Regions from separate parts of the Cellvibrio sp. ARAG 10.3 genome, predicted to be linked through region 1. Evidence: predicted binding sites of a transcription regulator. Region 1 holds the regulator's gene; each other region holds the start of a gene.
What was found. The regulator sigma-54, encoded in region 1, starts transcription at its own class of promoters, with help from an activator protein. The targets are predictions, from matches to a motif close to TGGCACANNNNTTGCNNT.
Positions count from the first base shown of each region.

Region 2: ACSV5M_RS09045 (CmpA/NrtA family ABC transporter substrate-binding protein) is a predicted target of sigma-54. The motif match lies at 2,334-2,351, and genes of this name have one in related genera.
Region 3: ACSV5M_RS10325 (DUF1206 domain-containing protein) is a predicted target of sigma-54. The motif match lies at 2,620-2,637, and genes of this name have one in related genera.
Region 4: glnA (type I glutamate--ammonia ligase) is a predicted target of sigma-54. The motif match lies at 1,582-1,599, and genes of this name have one in related genera.

Region 1 is NZ_JBPYCU010000007.1:95,878-100,091, reverse strand. Features, by position in the region: gene lptA (lipopolysaccharide transport periplasmic protein LptA) at 1-355, shown strand, start outside; gene lptB (LPS export ABC transporter ATP-binding protein) at 363-1,088, shown strand; gene ACSV5M_RS10870 (RNA polymerase factor sigma-54) at 1,237-2,847, shown strand; gene hpf (ribosome hibernation-promoting factor, HPF/YfiA family) at 2,975-3,265, shown strand; gene ptsN (PTS IIA-like nitrogen regulatory protein PtsN) at 3,272-3,724, shown strand; gene rapZ (RNase adapter RapZ) at 3,798-4,214, shown strand, end outside.
Region 2 is NZ_JBPYCU010000005.1:259,502-263,715, reverse strand. Features, by position in the region: gene ACSV5M_RS09050 (ABC transporter permease) at 1-695, opposite strand, end outside; gene ACSV5M_RS09045 (CmpA/NrtA family ABC transporter substrate-binding protein) at 792-2,216, opposite strand; gene ACSV5M_RS09040 (hypothetical protein) at 2,662-3,804, shown strand; gene ACSV5M_RS09035 (RNA polymerase sigma factor) at 3,885-4,214, shown strand, end outside.
Region 3 is NZ_JBPYCU010000006.1:204,034-208,247, forward strand. Features, by position in the region: gene ACSV5M_RS10315 (hypothetical protein) at 1-188, opposite strand, end outside; gene ACSV5M_RS10320 (RtcB family protein) at 226-1,434, opposite strand; gene ACSV5M_RS10325 (DUF1206 domain-containing protein) at 1,720-2,526, opposite strand; gene ACSV5M_RS10330 (hypothetical protein) at 2,667-3,125, opposite strand; gene ACSV5M_RS10335 (hypothetical protein) at 3,122-4,003, opposite strand; gene ACSV5M_RS10340 (GNAT family N-acetyltransferase) at 4,133-4,214, opposite strand, start outside.
Region 4 is NZ_JBPYCU010000006.1:144,748-148,961, reverse strand. Features, by position in the region: gene ACSV5M_RS10025 (cation:proton antiporter) at 1-1,142, opposite strand, end outside; gene glnA (type I glutamate--ammonia ligase) at 1,722-3,122, shown strand; gene ACSV5M_RS10015 (DUF4124 domain-containing protein) at 3,242-3,790, shown strand; gene glnL (nitrogen regulation protein NR(II)) at 3,991-4,214, shown strand, end outside.

The sequences.
Region 1 (4,214 bases):
GAAACAAGGCACACTGGAGATCAGTGCGGACCGGATCACTATCCATACCAACAACAAAGATGAAGTTGAAAAGATGGAAGCCCGCGGTACACCAGCGCGCTATCAACAAAAACCGGCCGAAAACCAGGCGACAATCACCGCCCAGGCCAACAGCATCCGCTACACCCTGACCGATGAGCATTTGTTACTGCTGGAAGATGCATTTCTGGAGCAGGAAAACGGCGCATCTATCAGTGGCAACCGCATTGATTACGATATTCGCAAAGAAATTATGAAAGCGGCGGGAAAAAACGATGCGCAGCAACCGCAGCGCATTGAGATCATCATCCCACCCCAAACCATCAATCAAGATTGAGTCGACCATGCCGACGCTGCAAGCCCAACACCTCGCCAAGAGCTACAAGAGCCGTAAAGTGGTTATTGATGTATCACTCGCCGTCACCAGCGGTACGATTGTCGGGTTGTTGGGCCCCAACGGCGCGGGCAAAACCACCTGTTTCTATATGATTGCCGGTCTGGTCAGTGCCGATGAAGGTCGCATCGTGCTGGACGGGAAAGACCTGACCCATCTGCCGATCCACGGCCGCGCGCGCGCCGGTATCGGCTACCTGCCGCAAGAAGCCTCGGTATTTCGCAAACTGACGGTGGCCGACAACATCATGGCCATCCTTGAAACCCGCAAAGACCTCAATCGCAAGCAGCGGCACGCGAAACTCGATTCCCTGCTCCAGGAATTCCATATCACCCATATCCGCGATAGCCTTGGCATGTCCCTATCGGGCGGTGAGCGGCGGCGGGTGGAAATTGCCCGGGCACTGGCGACCGAACCACAATTCATCCTGCTCGACGAACCCTTTGCGGGGGTTGATCCCATCTCCGTCAATGACATCAAACAGATTGTGCGCCACCTCAAAGATCGCGGCATTGGTGTGTTAATTACCGATCACAACGTACGCGAAACATTGGATATTTGCGAAACCGCCTATATCGTCAGTGAAGGTCACATCATCGCCGAAGGCGATGCAGAAACGGTCCTGAGTAATCACAAGGTCCGCGAAGTTTATCTGGGCGAAAATTTCCGCTTGTAACTTCAGGTGTATTCTGACAAATCACTTGACAAGCCATTAAATTTGTATAACAGGCACAAAGATTGCTAGGTGTTATTGCCTGCAAGACAAAGGCTGTCTAAACTCCACCTGAACAACATCATTTTTTTGGGGTTTAGTTCTACTTACGATGAAGCAGTCTCTACAGCTAAAACTCGGCCAACAACTGACCATGACGCCCCAATTGCAGCAGGCAATCCGCCTGTTGCAATTGTCGACCCTTGATCTGCAGCAGGAAATTCAGGAGGCCCTGGATTCCAACCCCATGCTGGAAATTGAAGAGGCTTATGACAGCCACACTCCCGCCGAGGCCGGTGACGGAGAAGACAGTGATTACCCTCGCCAACAGGAAGTGGCCGCAGAAGCCAACGCAGATCTTGATTCAGGTTTTAACGATAAAGATACCTTTGCCGACAAGGACAGCTACGCAGAAACGAGCTACAACGACACGGAAAGCTTTTCAGACAACGAAAGTTTTTCGGATAACGACAGCTACGTCGATAATGAGCCCCACACCGACTGGAATGAATCCATCCCCAATGAATTGCCGGTAGATACCAGTTGGGACGATGTGTATCAGTCCTCCCATACCAGCAACGCATCCTCCTACGATGGCGAAGATAACGACTTTGAAAGCCGGCGCGCCGTTACCGACTCCCTTTACGATCACCTGATGTGGCAGCTCAATCTGACCCCCATGTCAGATCAGGACCGCGTTATCGCCATGGCAATCATCGATGCGGTCGATCCCAGCGGTATGCTCTCTGTCAGCCTTACCGATATCTATGAAGGTTTGATCACTGAACTGGATGAGCTGGAACTGGACGAGGTGGTTGCGGTACAACATCGCCTGCAACAATTTGACCCCTGCGGGGTGTGCAGTCAGAACCTGTCTGAATGCCTGTTGGTACAACTACAACAATTCGCCCCGACTACGCCTTTTCTCGAACCGGCCAAGCTGATCGTCAAGCAATACCTGCCGCTGCTGGGCAGTCGCGATTACCGCCAATTGATGCGGCGCACCAAACTCAAGGAAAGCGAACTGGGCCAGGCGGTGGCGCTGATCCAGGGATTGAATCCGCGCCCGGGCGATATGATTGCGTCCGGCGACACCGAGTATGTGGTACCGGATGTCTTCGTGGAAAAGCGGGATGGCCGCTGGGTTGTCGAATTAAATCCGGATATTGCGCCCCGTCTGCGGATCAATACCGATTACGCCTCCATGGTAAAACGGGCAGACTCCAGTAGCGACAACACCTTTCTGAAAGACAACCTGCAAGAAGCACGCTGGTTTCTCAAAAGCTTGCAAAGCCGTAATGAAACCCTGCTTAAAGTTGCAAGTTGCATCGTGGAAAAACAACGCGGCTTCCTTGAGTACGGTGCCGAAGCAATGAAGCCGCTGGTACTCCACGATATCGCTGAAATTGTCGATATGCATGAATCCACTATTTCGCGGGTTACGACCCAGAAGTACATGCATACACCCCAGGGAATTTTTGAACTTAAATATTTCTTTTCCAGTCATGTGAGTACAGACAGCGGCGGCGAATGCTCTTCTACGGCGATTCGTGCCATCATCAAAAAACTGGTGAGCGCGGAAAATCCAAAAAAGCCTCTGAGCGACAGCAAGATCACCGAGCTCTTATCCGAGCAGGGAATCCAGGTGGCGCGACGCACCATCGCCAAGTATCGGGAATCATTGAATATCCCGCCGTCCAATGAGCGTAAAAGTTTACTATGACATCCTTTTTCTCCACTGCTAGGCTGATCAACATCGGGTATGCAGAAAGTGTTTTAGCACTATGCAGGAATCAATAATCGTGTCGCAAGGCAAGATTAAGCAACTGTCATAACGAAGAGGAAGTACTATGCAAATTACTATCAGCGGTCACCATCTGGAAGTTACCGAATCCCTCAAGGACTACGTCAACAATAAACTTGAGCGTCTCAATAATCATCACGACCGCATCACCAATACCCATGTGATTCTCTCGGTAGATAAATTGGAACAAAAAGCGGAAGCCACCGTGCATGTAAGCGGCAAGGATTTATTCGCCGATGCGACATCAGAAGATCTCTATGCCGCTATTGACCTGCTGACCGATAAGCTCGATCGGCAATTGATTAAACACAAAGAAAAAATGCGCAGCCATCGTTAATACATTATGCAAATACAATCTCTTCTCACCCCGGGCCGCACCTTGTGCGACATCGAGGGTGTCAGTAAAAAGCGTGTGCTGGAAATCCTTGCCAACACCATCGCCCAGGACATTCCCGCTATTGACGCCGACGATTTATTTCGTCGGCTGATTGCGCGGGAGCGACTCGGCTCCACGGGTATTGGCCACGGCATTGCCATTCCACACTGTCGGGTGGAAAACTATGACGGCGTCATCGGGGCCTTGATTACCCTCAACCAGCCCATCGACTTTGATTCCATTGACTCTGAGCCAGTGGATATTTTATTTGCCATGTTGGTGCCCGAAAATGCCCATGGCGAACATCTGCAAAACCTGGCGGCCCTCGCGGGCGCGCTCAATGACAGCGAATTTCGCGAGCGTTTGCGCGGTGCTGACAGCGACGCAGCCTTGTACGAGATAGCCATCAGCAAGGATTAATCAGCGGCATTGTAAACAAACAATGTCCGGCAGCCTCGGCGGATTGATGAATAAGTCACAGGAACCTACGCCCATGCATTTAGTGATAGTGAGTGGATTATCCGGTTCGGGTAAAAGTACCGCACTGCATGTTCTGGAGGATGTCGGCTTTAATTGCATCGACAATCTGCCGGTGAGCCTGTTGCCGGCGCTGGTTGCACAAATCCAGATTCACAAGGATGACACGCAGAAATTTGCCATTGGTATCGATGTGCGCAACGCCTGGCAGGATCTCAACATTTTTCCGATGATGATTGAGACACTGAAGGAAGCCCATGTACCGTTTCGCGTGCTATTCCTTGACGCACAACCTTCGGTGTTGATCCAGCGTTTCAGTGAAACGCGGCGCAAGCATCCCTTGAGCGATACCAACACCAACCTGGAAGAAGCCATTACCGAAGAACAAAACCTGCTGGAACCGATTCGTGATGCCGCCGATCTGGTGCTGGAT
Region 2 (4,214 bases), on a different contig from region 1:
CAACTCAATCGCAGCACGCGGCTCACGTTGATCAAATCCTTGCTGACGCCGGCTACGCCTACTGCCGTGTTAATCATGGTTGGCCAGAGCGAACAGAGTGTTACCGTGAACATGGAGATCACAAAGGATTTGGAAAACATCGGGCTGTCAGTGACATAGGTTGCGCTCACCACCAGGGTCACTAATGGCAACCAGGCGAGTGGTGACACAGGTTTGAATAACTGGATCAGTGGATTAAACGCACGATACAGGGACTGACTCAAACCGATCACAATCCCCACCGGAATAGCGATCAAAGTCGCCAGCAAAAAGCCACATAAAACGGTAATCAGGCTGGTGAGAATTTTGTCAAAAAAAGTCGGTCGACCATTAAACTCCCGCACGCGAATCTCCGCTGTAGGATCTTCAGCTAAGATCTCGGCGTTACGTTGCTCCTGGCGCTCATAGAATTTCCGCTCCCGCTCATTCTCTGCGCGATATTCATCCACCAGGCCGGACCATTGTTGCGCGACTTCTTTCGGCCCCGGAAAAGTACCGAGTGAGGTATGGATATGTTGGGAGCCGATATGCCAGAACAATAAAAACAACAGCAGGCCGATGACCGGAATCAGTACGCCAAGTACGGCATCGCGTAGTTGCTGCGGTGATAACTTAACGGGGCTGATTTTTTTTAAATTAAGGATCGCGGTATTCATGGCATCTTCTCCTGTTGTACTGAACGGCACAACATTGGTGTCACGTATCAATAGCTGGCTGATGAGCCGGCGCTTTCAATGGCGCCGGCAAACGATTTACAGTTTTTCCTTACCTTTCAAGCCAATGGCGAACTTGCTCAGGTAGTCATTGGGCTTGGTGCCATCAAACACGATGCCATCAATAAAGGTGTGTGCATCCGTGGTGCGATAACCGGTTTCGCTGGCAAAGTCAGGAAAATCGGTGGCTTTTAATTTGCCTTCAGCAATCAACTCTTTTGCGGCTTGTTGGTACACCTCCGGCAGGAAAACTTTTTTCGCGGTTTCCATATACCAGGCATCGGGCTTTTCTTCGGGAATCTGGCCCCAGCGGCGCATTTGTGTCAGGAACCATACCGCATCGGAATAGTAGGGATAGGTGGCGTGATAACGAAAGAACACATTAAAGTCCGGTTCCTTACGCACATCGCCGCGCTCGTATTCGAAGACGCCGGTCATGCTGTTGGCAATGACTTTATAATCGGCACCGACATAATGTGATTGTGAAATCATCTTCGCCGCTTCGGCACGATTGGCATTGTCTTTATCGTCAAGCCATTTGCCCGCACGGATCAGTGCTTTCACGACGCGAATATGGGTATTGGGATTTTCATCGGCCCAGGTTTTGGTTACTCCAAACACTTTTTCCACAATGTTATTGCGCAGGTCGCGGTTGGTAACCACCGGAACACCGATATTGCGAAACACGGCTTGCTGGTTCCAGGGTTCACCCACGCAATAACCGTTGATCGTGCCGGCCTCAAGTGTTGCAGGCATTTGCGGTGGCGGCGTAACAGAGATCAGCACATCTGCATTCAACTGGCCGGTGATATCACCTTTATGCGGTGCATAAAATCCCGGCTTGATACCGGCAGCAGCGAGCCAGTAACGCAATTCATAATTGTGGGTTGAGACCGGAAAAACCATGCCCATGTTGAAGGACTTTCCCTTGTCGTGAAAACTTTTGATTACCGGCTTAAGTGCATCGGCAGTAATCGGATGAACCGGTTTGCCATCTTTTATTGTTACGTGAGGTTTCATTGCTTTCCAGACGTCATTGGATACCGTGCAGGCATTCCCGTGCAAATCCATGGCGAATGCCGTCACCACGTGTGCTTCAGTTCCAAAACCAATCGTTGCGCCCAAAGGTTGCCCGGCGAGCATGTGGGCACCGTCGAGTTCACCGGTAATCACACGATCCAATAACACTTTCCAGTTGGCTTGCGCTTCCAGTTGTACGCTCAAACCTTCATCATCGAAATAACCTAATTCATAGGCAACGGCGAGCGGCACCATATCGGTCAATTTAATAAAACCGAATTTTAAATCTTCTTTTTCAGAAGGCCCGAGCTTGGCGTGTGCGTGAGTGGCTGCCAGTGCAATGCAGCAAGTTATTGCAAAGGTAAATTGACGTAACACCTTGATAAAAAACGAGGCGTTCCCTGACGGATTATGTAAACCCTTATATGTGAATGTGTTAACCATAAAGCGCTCCAATCTGATGTGCAAAAAGTAAAAAATCATCACAAGGTGTTTGGCGAATTCCTTCGAGTGACGTTGACGACTATCGGGGTGCAATGCGGACCGGTTGCTACAGGTGATTATTCAAACTCTGTGCCAATCACGATGTGCACAAAGAAATTCAGACGTAAAGTGAGTGAAAAAGGTGTTTTGCATAATTTTGCACTTATATGGATCGCGTCTGTCTGCAATGGGCTATTTTGGAGCTATGCTGTTAGGAGTTGATGTGCGCTATGGAATAGCAAATTCATCTGCTGCCGCCCTTTTTTGGTACAGCCTGCGGCAGCGGGGATTTAAATAAGCGCAGTTGACTCCAAATAGTGGAGAGCGCACTCGGCGGGTGTGGTGGTGTTATCCGGTCGTGCTGGCAATGTACATAATGCATAAAAAGTATTGCGAGTGAGAAAGTATGCGAAAAGAATTGCTGAATCAGTGGGTTAGCATTGCGGCGTTGTGCCTGGGCGTCCTCCTGGCTGGCTGCGCCACTGTTTTACCGGGTAATGGTGAGAAACCGGATGCACAATTACTCGACCTGGCTCTGAGTGGTGAGCCCCTGTTGGGTTATCACTACACGGAAGCTGAGCTGCCTGAGCGGCAGTTATTTGAACTTACGCCAGCCATGCGCGACTTTGCCGAGCGACACACAGCCGGCGTCAAAGGCGACTTTGCCCGTGCCCGTGCCTTGCACAATGCGCTGCTGACGCCGAGCGTCGCCGGCGGCCATGGGATCACCTACTCCGCCTTTTATACCCTGACGGGTGCAGATGCCTTTGAAGAGCGTCAGGCCAACTGCCTCAGCTTTACCTTGTTATATGTCACCATGGCGCGCCACGTTGGTCTGGATGCCTACGTCAATGAAGTGGACTTGCCGCCCACCTGGGATTTGCGTAACCAGGATGCGTTTTTGTTTTTGCGGCACGTCAACTCCAAGGTGAGGTTGCGTCGCGACGAAGTCGTTATTGATCTGGAGATGAACCGTTACAGCAGCACCTATAAGCAGCGCTTGATCTCGGAAAAGCTCACCGCTGCGCAGTTTTATAACAATCGCGGCATGGAGTTATCCGCCGAGGGCAAATTCAAAGAAGCGTTCCTGCATCTACGCAAAGCCTTGCTGTTGGATCACGAGCAAAGTTACATCTGGAGCAACCTGGCCACCATCTATCGACGCAATGGCTATTTAAAGGAAGCCGAAGCGCTGTACCTCCAGGGTTTGCACATTGATAGCGGCGATTTGACCATCATCAGTAATCTCAGTGGTCTGTATCGGCAGATGGAACAGCCGGAAAAGGCGGACACTTTTTTTCAACTAGCAGAGCGCCACCGTAACAGCAACCCTTATTTCTTGTACTACGAAGCCAATAAGTCACTGGAGTCGGGTGACCCTGTGCAAGCCCGCGAGCTGTTGAAAAAAGCTATCAGCAAAGAAAAAGCCGAAGTGCGCTTCTATGACCTTGGGGTAAAGATCTACGAAGCTCTGGGAGATCAGAAACAGGCTGACGCCATGCGCAAGCGCGCCACCCAGCGGCGTGAAGCAATCATCTCACCCTCCTGACTTTTTTCGCGCTCCTATGGCGGAAAAGCTCGGTTCAATCGTCTGGTAGTGGATGGAAATGCTTTTACCGGCCCAAAATTATGTCTAATAACGATAACGTCAACAGCGTGTTTATTGCCCTGAGAACCACCCTGGCGCGGGCGGTTTCGCATATTGTGCCGCCCCGTGAGGTCGAGGACATCGTGCAGGAAACCTATGTGCGGGTCTGTCAGGTCGGCGAGCGGGATGATATCCATCACCCACGCTCGTTTATGTTACGCACGGCGCGCAATCTGGCCCTGGATCATCGCAAACGCTCCGAAAGCCGGCTGGCGGACAGCATGGAAGACTTGCAGGAGGATTTGCAGGAATTGGCCACTGGTGCCGATGAAACCTATGACCGTGTCGCGGCTAACCAGGAATTCGGTCAC
Region 3 (4,214 bases), on a different contig from region 1:
ACCTTCTGGTTCGTTTGTTGCTTGGCCGCTGCGCGTTGGGCGCCTTTGGATTTTTCGTGGGCGCCGCCTTTGTTCATGATGAGGTGAAAAGCATGGCCGTTTCGTTTGGGTTGTTTGGTTCCCTTGGAAGCGGGTGCGGTTTCACCCAGCGAGAGTCCCGGTAGATACCGGCTGATTTTTTTTGCCATAGTGTTTCCTATTTTTTCGTTTGCCGATGAATCTGCGTCAGCCTTTTATGCACAGCACCTGTTTTAACGTGTGGACGATGTCGACCAGGTCCGACTGGTTCTCCATTACGGTATCAATATCCTTGTAGGCCGAGGGTATTTCATCAATCACTCCTTTATCTTTCCGGCATTCAACGCCTTTGGTTTGTTGTACTAAATCGCTTACGCGAAATTTATTACGCGCGGCGGTGCGGCTCATGGTTCGGCCAGCGCCGTGGGCGCAGGAACAGAACGACTCCGGGTTTCCCTTGCCTTTCACAATATAGGATTTGGCTCCCATACTGCCGGGGATAATACCCAGCTCGCCGTCCCGTGCGCTGATGGCGCCTTTGCGCGTTACCATCACGTCGGCGCCGTAATGTGTTTCGCGGCTGACGTAATTGTGATGGCAATTGATCGCGTGGCGGTCCGTGCGAAACGGTGGCAGGAACGGCGCGATAGCGCGCAACACCAAGCCCATCATTTCATCGCGGTTAAGCCGCGCATATTCCTGCGCCCAATTCACTGCGGCCACGTAATCCACAAAATGCTCGCTGCCTTCGGTGAAGTAGGCGAGGTCTTTGTCGGGCAGGTTGTGGATGTGTTTGCCCATATCCTTTTTCGCAAGCGCGATAAAGTAACGGCCAATCGCATTGCCAATGCCACGACTGCCGGAATGCAGCATCACCCACACATCCTTGTTCTCATCGACGCACACTTCAATAAAGTGATTGCCGCTGCCGAGCGTGCCCAGTTGCTTGGTCCAGGTGGTGTGTGGTTGGTTGAGCATCTTCATTACAGCCGGATGTTTTTCAAATAACCATTCCACACCCGGCGCCAATTGTTTGCACGCACTCCCGCGCACGCTCACCGTTTTATGCGCCTGCATGCCGACGGGTACGGCGCGCTCGATGGCGCTGCGCATGGGCGATAAATTATCCGGCAGTTGCGAAGACTTCACCGATAACCTCACCGCACTCATACCGCAACCGATATCCACACCAACGGCGGCGGGAATAATCGCGTTGAGTGTCGGGATTACCGAACCCACCGTGGCGCCGATGCCGGTATGCACGTCGGGCATGGCGGCAACGTGTGAATGCACAATCGGTAACTGCGCAATGTGTTTCAGTTGTGTTAACGCGGACTGCTCAATATCATCGGTGTAAATCTTTACCGGCTTTATGCCGTTGTTCGCGCTTTTGTTTAACTCAATTTTTACAGGCATGACTTTACCTACCAGTAAGGGTATTTATAAATCAAACCAACCGGAGCCATAACGAAAAAGCCCTGACCAGTAACCTGATCAGGGCTTTTGATTTGCCTGACCTGGAAGGTTGTGTAAATGACCTTCCAAGCCTGAGTACTCGAAAGGTGTTAGTCGAATTGTTTTCCTGCATAAGACATTAACGAGTACTCCTGTGTGAGATGTGAATGGGCTGGGCCCGAAAAATTGGTGGCGATAATACGCCGATTTTTTGCGCTGTCAACTATCAATATGTTTTGCCCAATGTCATGAATCGGTATTGATTCGCCGATACAAAGCTTCCAATACGCTGTACACACCAAATGCCACCAGGCCGGCAGCGACGATGCTGAACAACCAGGTGCCGTAGGCGTTGGTGCGCAATGTATCCAGCGCCTCGGCCATGCCTTTTATCTCGCCACTGCCGGCGAGCAAGGCGGAGCGCGCCAAAAACCAACCGACAATACACCACACAATACCGCGCGCAATCAAACCGAACCGGCACACGGGGCGGGCCCATTGCTGCTGGTTGCCGGGAATATCCATGTAACGCTCAAAACGGCTTTGCCAACCTTTGTACATATGCGCAAAACCGACGCCAATAACAATTAAACCGGCGATGCCTAAAATCATCTGCCCGAGATCAGTTTCTAAAAATGCCTGGCCATTTTCCTGCATGCCACCGCCGCTGGAATCGCTACTATTTTTTTCGCCAAATAATAACGTCATCGCCCAAAAGGCTAAAAATAAATGCGAAATCGCACTGATAAATAATCCGCTGCGCACTGCAAGGCCTTTGGGGTCATTGCCATGACCGTCTGTATCTTTCACTGCCTGCGTGAACCGCCACACCACATAACCGAATAGGCCAATGATCAATACTGTCAACAACACATACCCAAAGGGTTGCTGCATAATTTCTGTGATCGCACCCTTGCTGTCTGTTGTCTTTCCGCCCTCTCCAAAAGCGGTTAACAACGCCAACCCACCAATCATCAAATACACCACACCCCTGGCACCGTATCCCATTCTTGCCAAGGTTTTGAAATTTTTACCGGTTGCAATAAATTCCATAATCAGCGCCCTACAGAATAGAAACAGGTTTTTCGGCGATCTCAAGCACTTACGCGTTACAGGCGCGCATGTCCCCGAAGGCCGGAGGGTGGAGTTGCAAGCCTTGGGCCAAGTTGGAGGTGGGGAGTTGCAGGGATCGATTATGAAGAGCGGGTGGTGATGTCCTTGCAGGTTTGCGTATCCCTGGCGAACACAATTTCGCGATACATCAACCATTGATACGACGCCGTCTCGCATATTTCATAATTTTTTTTGATAAGGTTGCGTTCGACTGTGAAATGAATGATTTGCGGAAAAAGAACAAGAACACCAATGCCAATATAGGCCGTACGGGTGATCATCCTGGAGCTGTTTTCAGTCAATTGCTGCTGCAGGATGACTTCGAGAAAAATGGCATAAACCAAAGCCAGCAAGCCTATTGCGACGCCCAGCATGTATAGGGCACCTTTATTAAAATAAATCACTGGAGTTTCACGAAGGATTTGGCTGACTAGACTGATAAAACTCCAGCCAAACCACAAGGCAGCACCAAGCATCAAGGCAAAAAATAAAAGAAATCCGCCATATCTTACAGAGGCGGACGGTGTAGTATCACTCACTTGATGCTCCTCGGGAGTGGCGAAAGGAATTTATCCAGGCTGTGTCTGGCAAAATCAATGATGGCTTGCTTGGTGGATTCAACAGCATAATCAATCACGGAGTCAACGACTTTGCTCGCACCTTTAATAAGATTTTTCCTGGTCTGTTCAAGGGTAGACTGAGCATCAGTTGTCAGTTCATCCAGGCCAGCAATTACTTTATCAGTGATTCCGTAGTGTGAATCCATAGCACTTAATGCCATCGAAGTGCCGACACCTATAAGAATAACTGCAACGATAGGACCCACCGCAATAGTTACGCCCATCGCAGCTACCAAAGATGCCGCGCCTATCGATGCGGCGGTAGAAATACCAACTTTAACAACATCAGTAGCGAGCGAGCCGATTAATTGGTTCAATGTGCTTTCATCCGTTAATACGTAGTCAGCTATTCGATAGGCAGAGATCAATACAATAGAAAGTATTCCGCCTGATTTGGCAGCATGTACTGCTCCAGCTTTCCCGAGTCCCATTGTTACGACCTTGGGATTGCTAACACCATACTTGGTGCCGGTCAAAATTTTCCTAAGGCCGGGGTGACCTTTGAGGATTATATGAGGTTTACCTCCATAGGTTTTAACATAAGCTTTTGCGGTGAAGCTACCGAGTTCGCCTACCAGTTTTGTTAGTGTTCTAACATCATCAGCGGAGGCGTAGTAGCTGGATCCTGTCTCTGCCTTTCCTTTCACCTTGTTCCACGCTTGTTGAACGCTCGCTTTTTTTGATGCGGGAGATGATTTTATAATTGCATCCATATCTTCAAATGATATGACGAAGATCTCGTGTTTATTTGATTGAATATTTTGCCTAAGCTCTGATTTCTCTTGTTCCGTTAACATGCTAGCTCCTTCTGGGGATAGAAATGAGGGTAGACTTTACTATACTGAGTCGATTTACGTTATTGATAATGAGTAATCTTGTGCAGATTTTCACGTAATAACAGCGATATCTTGAGGGAAGCTTGAAGCCTATAAAGCTTTAGAGAATAAAATCTTCGCTTCCATCGGTTCACCATTCCCCTCATACCCTTCAATCATATACCCCGCTCCA
Region 4 (4,214 bases), on a different contig from region 1:
GTACTCGCCACCGCCATCAACAACAGCGCCGTAAACGTCTCACTCGTAATAATCTGCTTATCCAACAACACATTCGCAAAGATGATCATGATCAACGCCTTGGTCTGCAACAACCAACCAATAATCGACGCCTCACCCTTCTCCCACTTCAAAATCCGGCCCGCCAGATGCACCCCCGCCAACTTACCGCTCACCGACGCCACCAATAACACCGCCGCCGCCACAAACACCATGGTGCCGCCCACGTCCCAATTGGTCCGCAAGCCTGTACTGAGGAAAAACACCGGCATAATTACCAGCAACACATGGTGACGCAGCTTGTCCATATCCTCCTGGTTAAACCAGTCGCTGTCGGTCACCGCACCCGCCAGAAACGCACCCACCATATAGTGCAAGCCGGACCAGTCACCCGCGAAACCACAAATCGCCAGCCACACCAGAGCCACATACCAACGGTCCCGCTCGGGAATAGCCGTCATCAACTTACGATACAAATAGCTCGCCGCCGCAAAGCCCACCAGGAACATCCCCTGGCGTCCCACGCGATCCCAATCCAGCAGGATCAACGCCAATACGCCCCAGATCGCAATATCATCAAGGCTGGCATAGCGCAGGATGCGCTGGCCAATTGGCTGGCGCAGAATCTCCAGCTTCTCCATCAACAAGATCAGGATCGGCAAAGCGGTCACGGCGCAGGACATGCCCACGCCCAATACGAACTGCCAGGGCATCCCTTGCGGGCCCATCCAGCCATCAAACATCAACATACCCAGTCCGGCGGCACAGCCAAATGCCAGCGGCACCCCCAAGGCCAGACCAGCAGTGATACCGCTCTCGCGTTTGTAGCGCCAGGCCTTGCTGAGGTCCAGTTCAACCCCGGCGATAAACACAAACAACATCACTGCCCACCAGGCAATGCCGTTGAGCGCGGTGACCACCGCAGGATTAAAGACAAAAGCATAGTAGTCGGGAAAGAAGGCACCGAGGATGCCCGGGCCGAGCAGGATACCGGTGATAATCTGCACCACCACCAGCGGCGCCCAGTAATCTGTTTTTCCAACGCGCCAGATGAAATAAGGCACAGTGAAGATAATCGTCATGGCAATCAGGAAGATTTCCGTGGTGTTCATCGCGTGAGGCATGGCATGTCCGGTTTATTGTTATGGGTTAATCAAACGTGAGAAAAAATCACAACCGATAGCGCCTGAACCGGTGCTCCCGGTCAGGCGCGCCTTTGTACAAAGCGCCGCTGTCGCCGGTCAATTGTTTAAAACTATCTGCACGATAGCCCGAACGTGGCCCCAGGTGACGGGGCGCAAAGCAACGCGTCAAAGTACGGATTTATTTGCGCTTTGAGCTTGACGGTGAATCACCGGAAAGCCTACTGTTGGCGCGCTAAAAAGAAGTTGAGAGATTTTAAAGCAAGGGATGGTTGATACCATCAATCCACCGCTCAATTTGGCACCAAATAAGTGCAAAGCAAAAAACGCGTGCAACATTTTGGTGCTTTTGATAAAAAAGCTTGGGTCCCAATCTTCCGCAAAGCCTGATTTTTACAAGCCCGTTGCTATTTCTCCGAGATGGCATATATTTTGCCCCTTTTCGGACACCCTGGTTCTCGCTCTGCTCGCTACTGGGGTGGCGAATGTGGAAAGAGCGCGGGATAAAAATGATTTCTGACTTGTAGCTATGGTGGCTACTCATTTACTTGGAGGCATTCAATGTCTAAGACTCTGGACTTGATCAAAGAACACGAAGCGCGCTGGATTGACCTGCGCTTTACCGACACCAAAGGTAAAGAGCAACACGTTACCTACCCCGCCAATGTGGTAAACGATTCCTTCTTTGAAGAAGGCAAAATGTTTGATGGTTCATCCATCGCTGGCTGGAAAGGTATCAACGAATCAGACATGATCCTGATGCCGGATGACTCTACTTCTATGCTGGACCCCTTCTACGACGAAGCAACCATCATCGTGCGTTGTGACATCGTTGAACCTGCCACCATGCAAGGCTACGACCGCGACCCACGCTCCATCGGCCGTCGCGCTGAAGAGTACCTGAAGTCCACCGGCCTGGGCGACAAAGCCCTGTTTGGCCCGGAGCCAGAATTCTTCATCTTCGACAGCGTTCACTACGCCAGCACCATGGGCGGCGCGTTCTACAAGATCAAATCTGAAGAAGCCGCCTGGGACTCAGGTGCTGACACCGAAGGTAAAACCGGCCACGCACCACGCGTAAAAGGCGGTTACTTCCCGGTTGCGCCGATCGACTCTCTGCACGACATCCGCGCTGCCATGTGTAATGCCATGGAAGCTATGGGTCTGGAGATCGAAGTTCACCACCACGAAGTGGCTAACGCTGGCCAGTGTGAAATCGGCGTAGGCGCCAACACCCTGGTGAAAAAAGCGGACGAAGTACAGATCCTGAAGTACTGCGTACACAACGTGGCTCACCAGTACGGTAAAACCGCTACCTTTATGCCGAAGCCGCTGATTGGCGACAACGGTTCAGGCATGCACGTACACCAGTCTTTCTCCAAAGCTGGCGTTAACCAGTTTGCCGGTGATGCTTACGCTGGTCTGAGCGAAACTGCCCTGTACTACATCGGCGGTATCATCAAGCACGCTAAATCACTGAACGCTTTCTGTAACGCGTCTACCAACTCCTACAAGCGTCTGGTTCCAGGCTTTGAAGCGCCGGTCATGCTGGCTTACTCTGCCCGTAACCGTTCTGCTTCTATCCGTGTTCCGTTCGTATCTGGTGCCAAAGCCAAGCGTATCGAAACCCGTTTCCCTGACCCGACTGCTAACCCTTACCTGGCCTTCGCTGCACTGTTGATGGCCGGTATCGACGGCGTTCAGAACAAGATTCACCCTGGCGACCCAGCGACCAAAGACCTGTACGACCTGGAGCCGGAAGAAGAAGCGGAAATCCCGACCGTTTGTGCCAGCCTGGAAGAAGCGCTGCAAGCTCTGGAAGCTGACCACGACTACCTGACTGCTGGCGGCGTGTTCACCAAAGACTTCATCGACTCTTACATCGCGCTGAAGCGTGCCGACATTCAACGTGTTGACATGACTCCGCACCCGGTAGAGTTCGAGCTTTACTACAGCGTGTAAGCCAGTAGCGTTTAGTTAGTAAGGTAATTACTTACTTAAGGCCCGTTCAGGCGACTGAACGGGCTTTTTCTTTTTCGGCAGCGGGAGTACTCTTGCGGAAATTGTTTAAGGAGATATCCATGCCCCTTCGCTCGCTGTTGTGCTTACTCCTTGGCCTTTCCCTGACGCTCAGCGCCGGTGCGCAAATCTATAAGACCGTCGACAAGGACGGCAAGGTGATCTACACCGATAAGCCCCGCGGCGATCAGCCCGCGGAAGCCGTTAAACTGCCTCCCATTAACACTCTGCCTCCTGAAAACGCGGATAATTTTCCTCGAGACGAACAGCAAAACCAGCCCGAGGCGATTCGCTACCAGGTAGACATCATCAGCCCCCGTGAAAACGTGACGATTCCGCCAGGGCAGCGGGATCTGGGCATTGCTGTCACCCTTAACCCGCCGCTAGCCGGGGACCACTGGCTGCTTTACTTTATGAATGGTGAATTGCTAGAGGAAACCCGGGAAAGCAATATTGTGGTGCAGGATGTTTTTCGCGGCAGCCACACACTGGAAGTCGAAGTGATCGACAACAATGGCACCTCTCTGGGCAAGTCAGCGCCGGTCGTGGTGAACGTGATTCGTCCCACCGTCAAACAGCAAGCCGCGCCGAAGCCCAAACCCAAGACATAATGCGCCAGATGCACAAGCCCTAAAAGCGGGCAGCACTATTTTGGTGCAAACCACCCTTGCACCAACTAGACTCACCCCTGAAAACGCCTAAAAATAAGCACTTTTTACGTTGGTTTGCTTTTTGCATAGCTCATGCACACAGACCAAGCACACCAGTGGGCATGTGCCCACTGCCAAGGCATTCAGGAGTCAATTAATCGGTGAGCCCTCGCGATCTCCATAAACCGCTACTCGACAGCCTCAGTACCGCCATCATCCTGGTGGACAGCGACCTGCTGCTACGCCACATGAACCCGGCGGCCGAAGCGCTGCTGTCGATGAGCTGTGAACGCAACATCGGCGAACCCATCACCTATTTCTTCCACGAATCCAACGAAACCGAAAAACAACTCAAGCTCGCCGCCGCCCAAGCCAACCATTACAC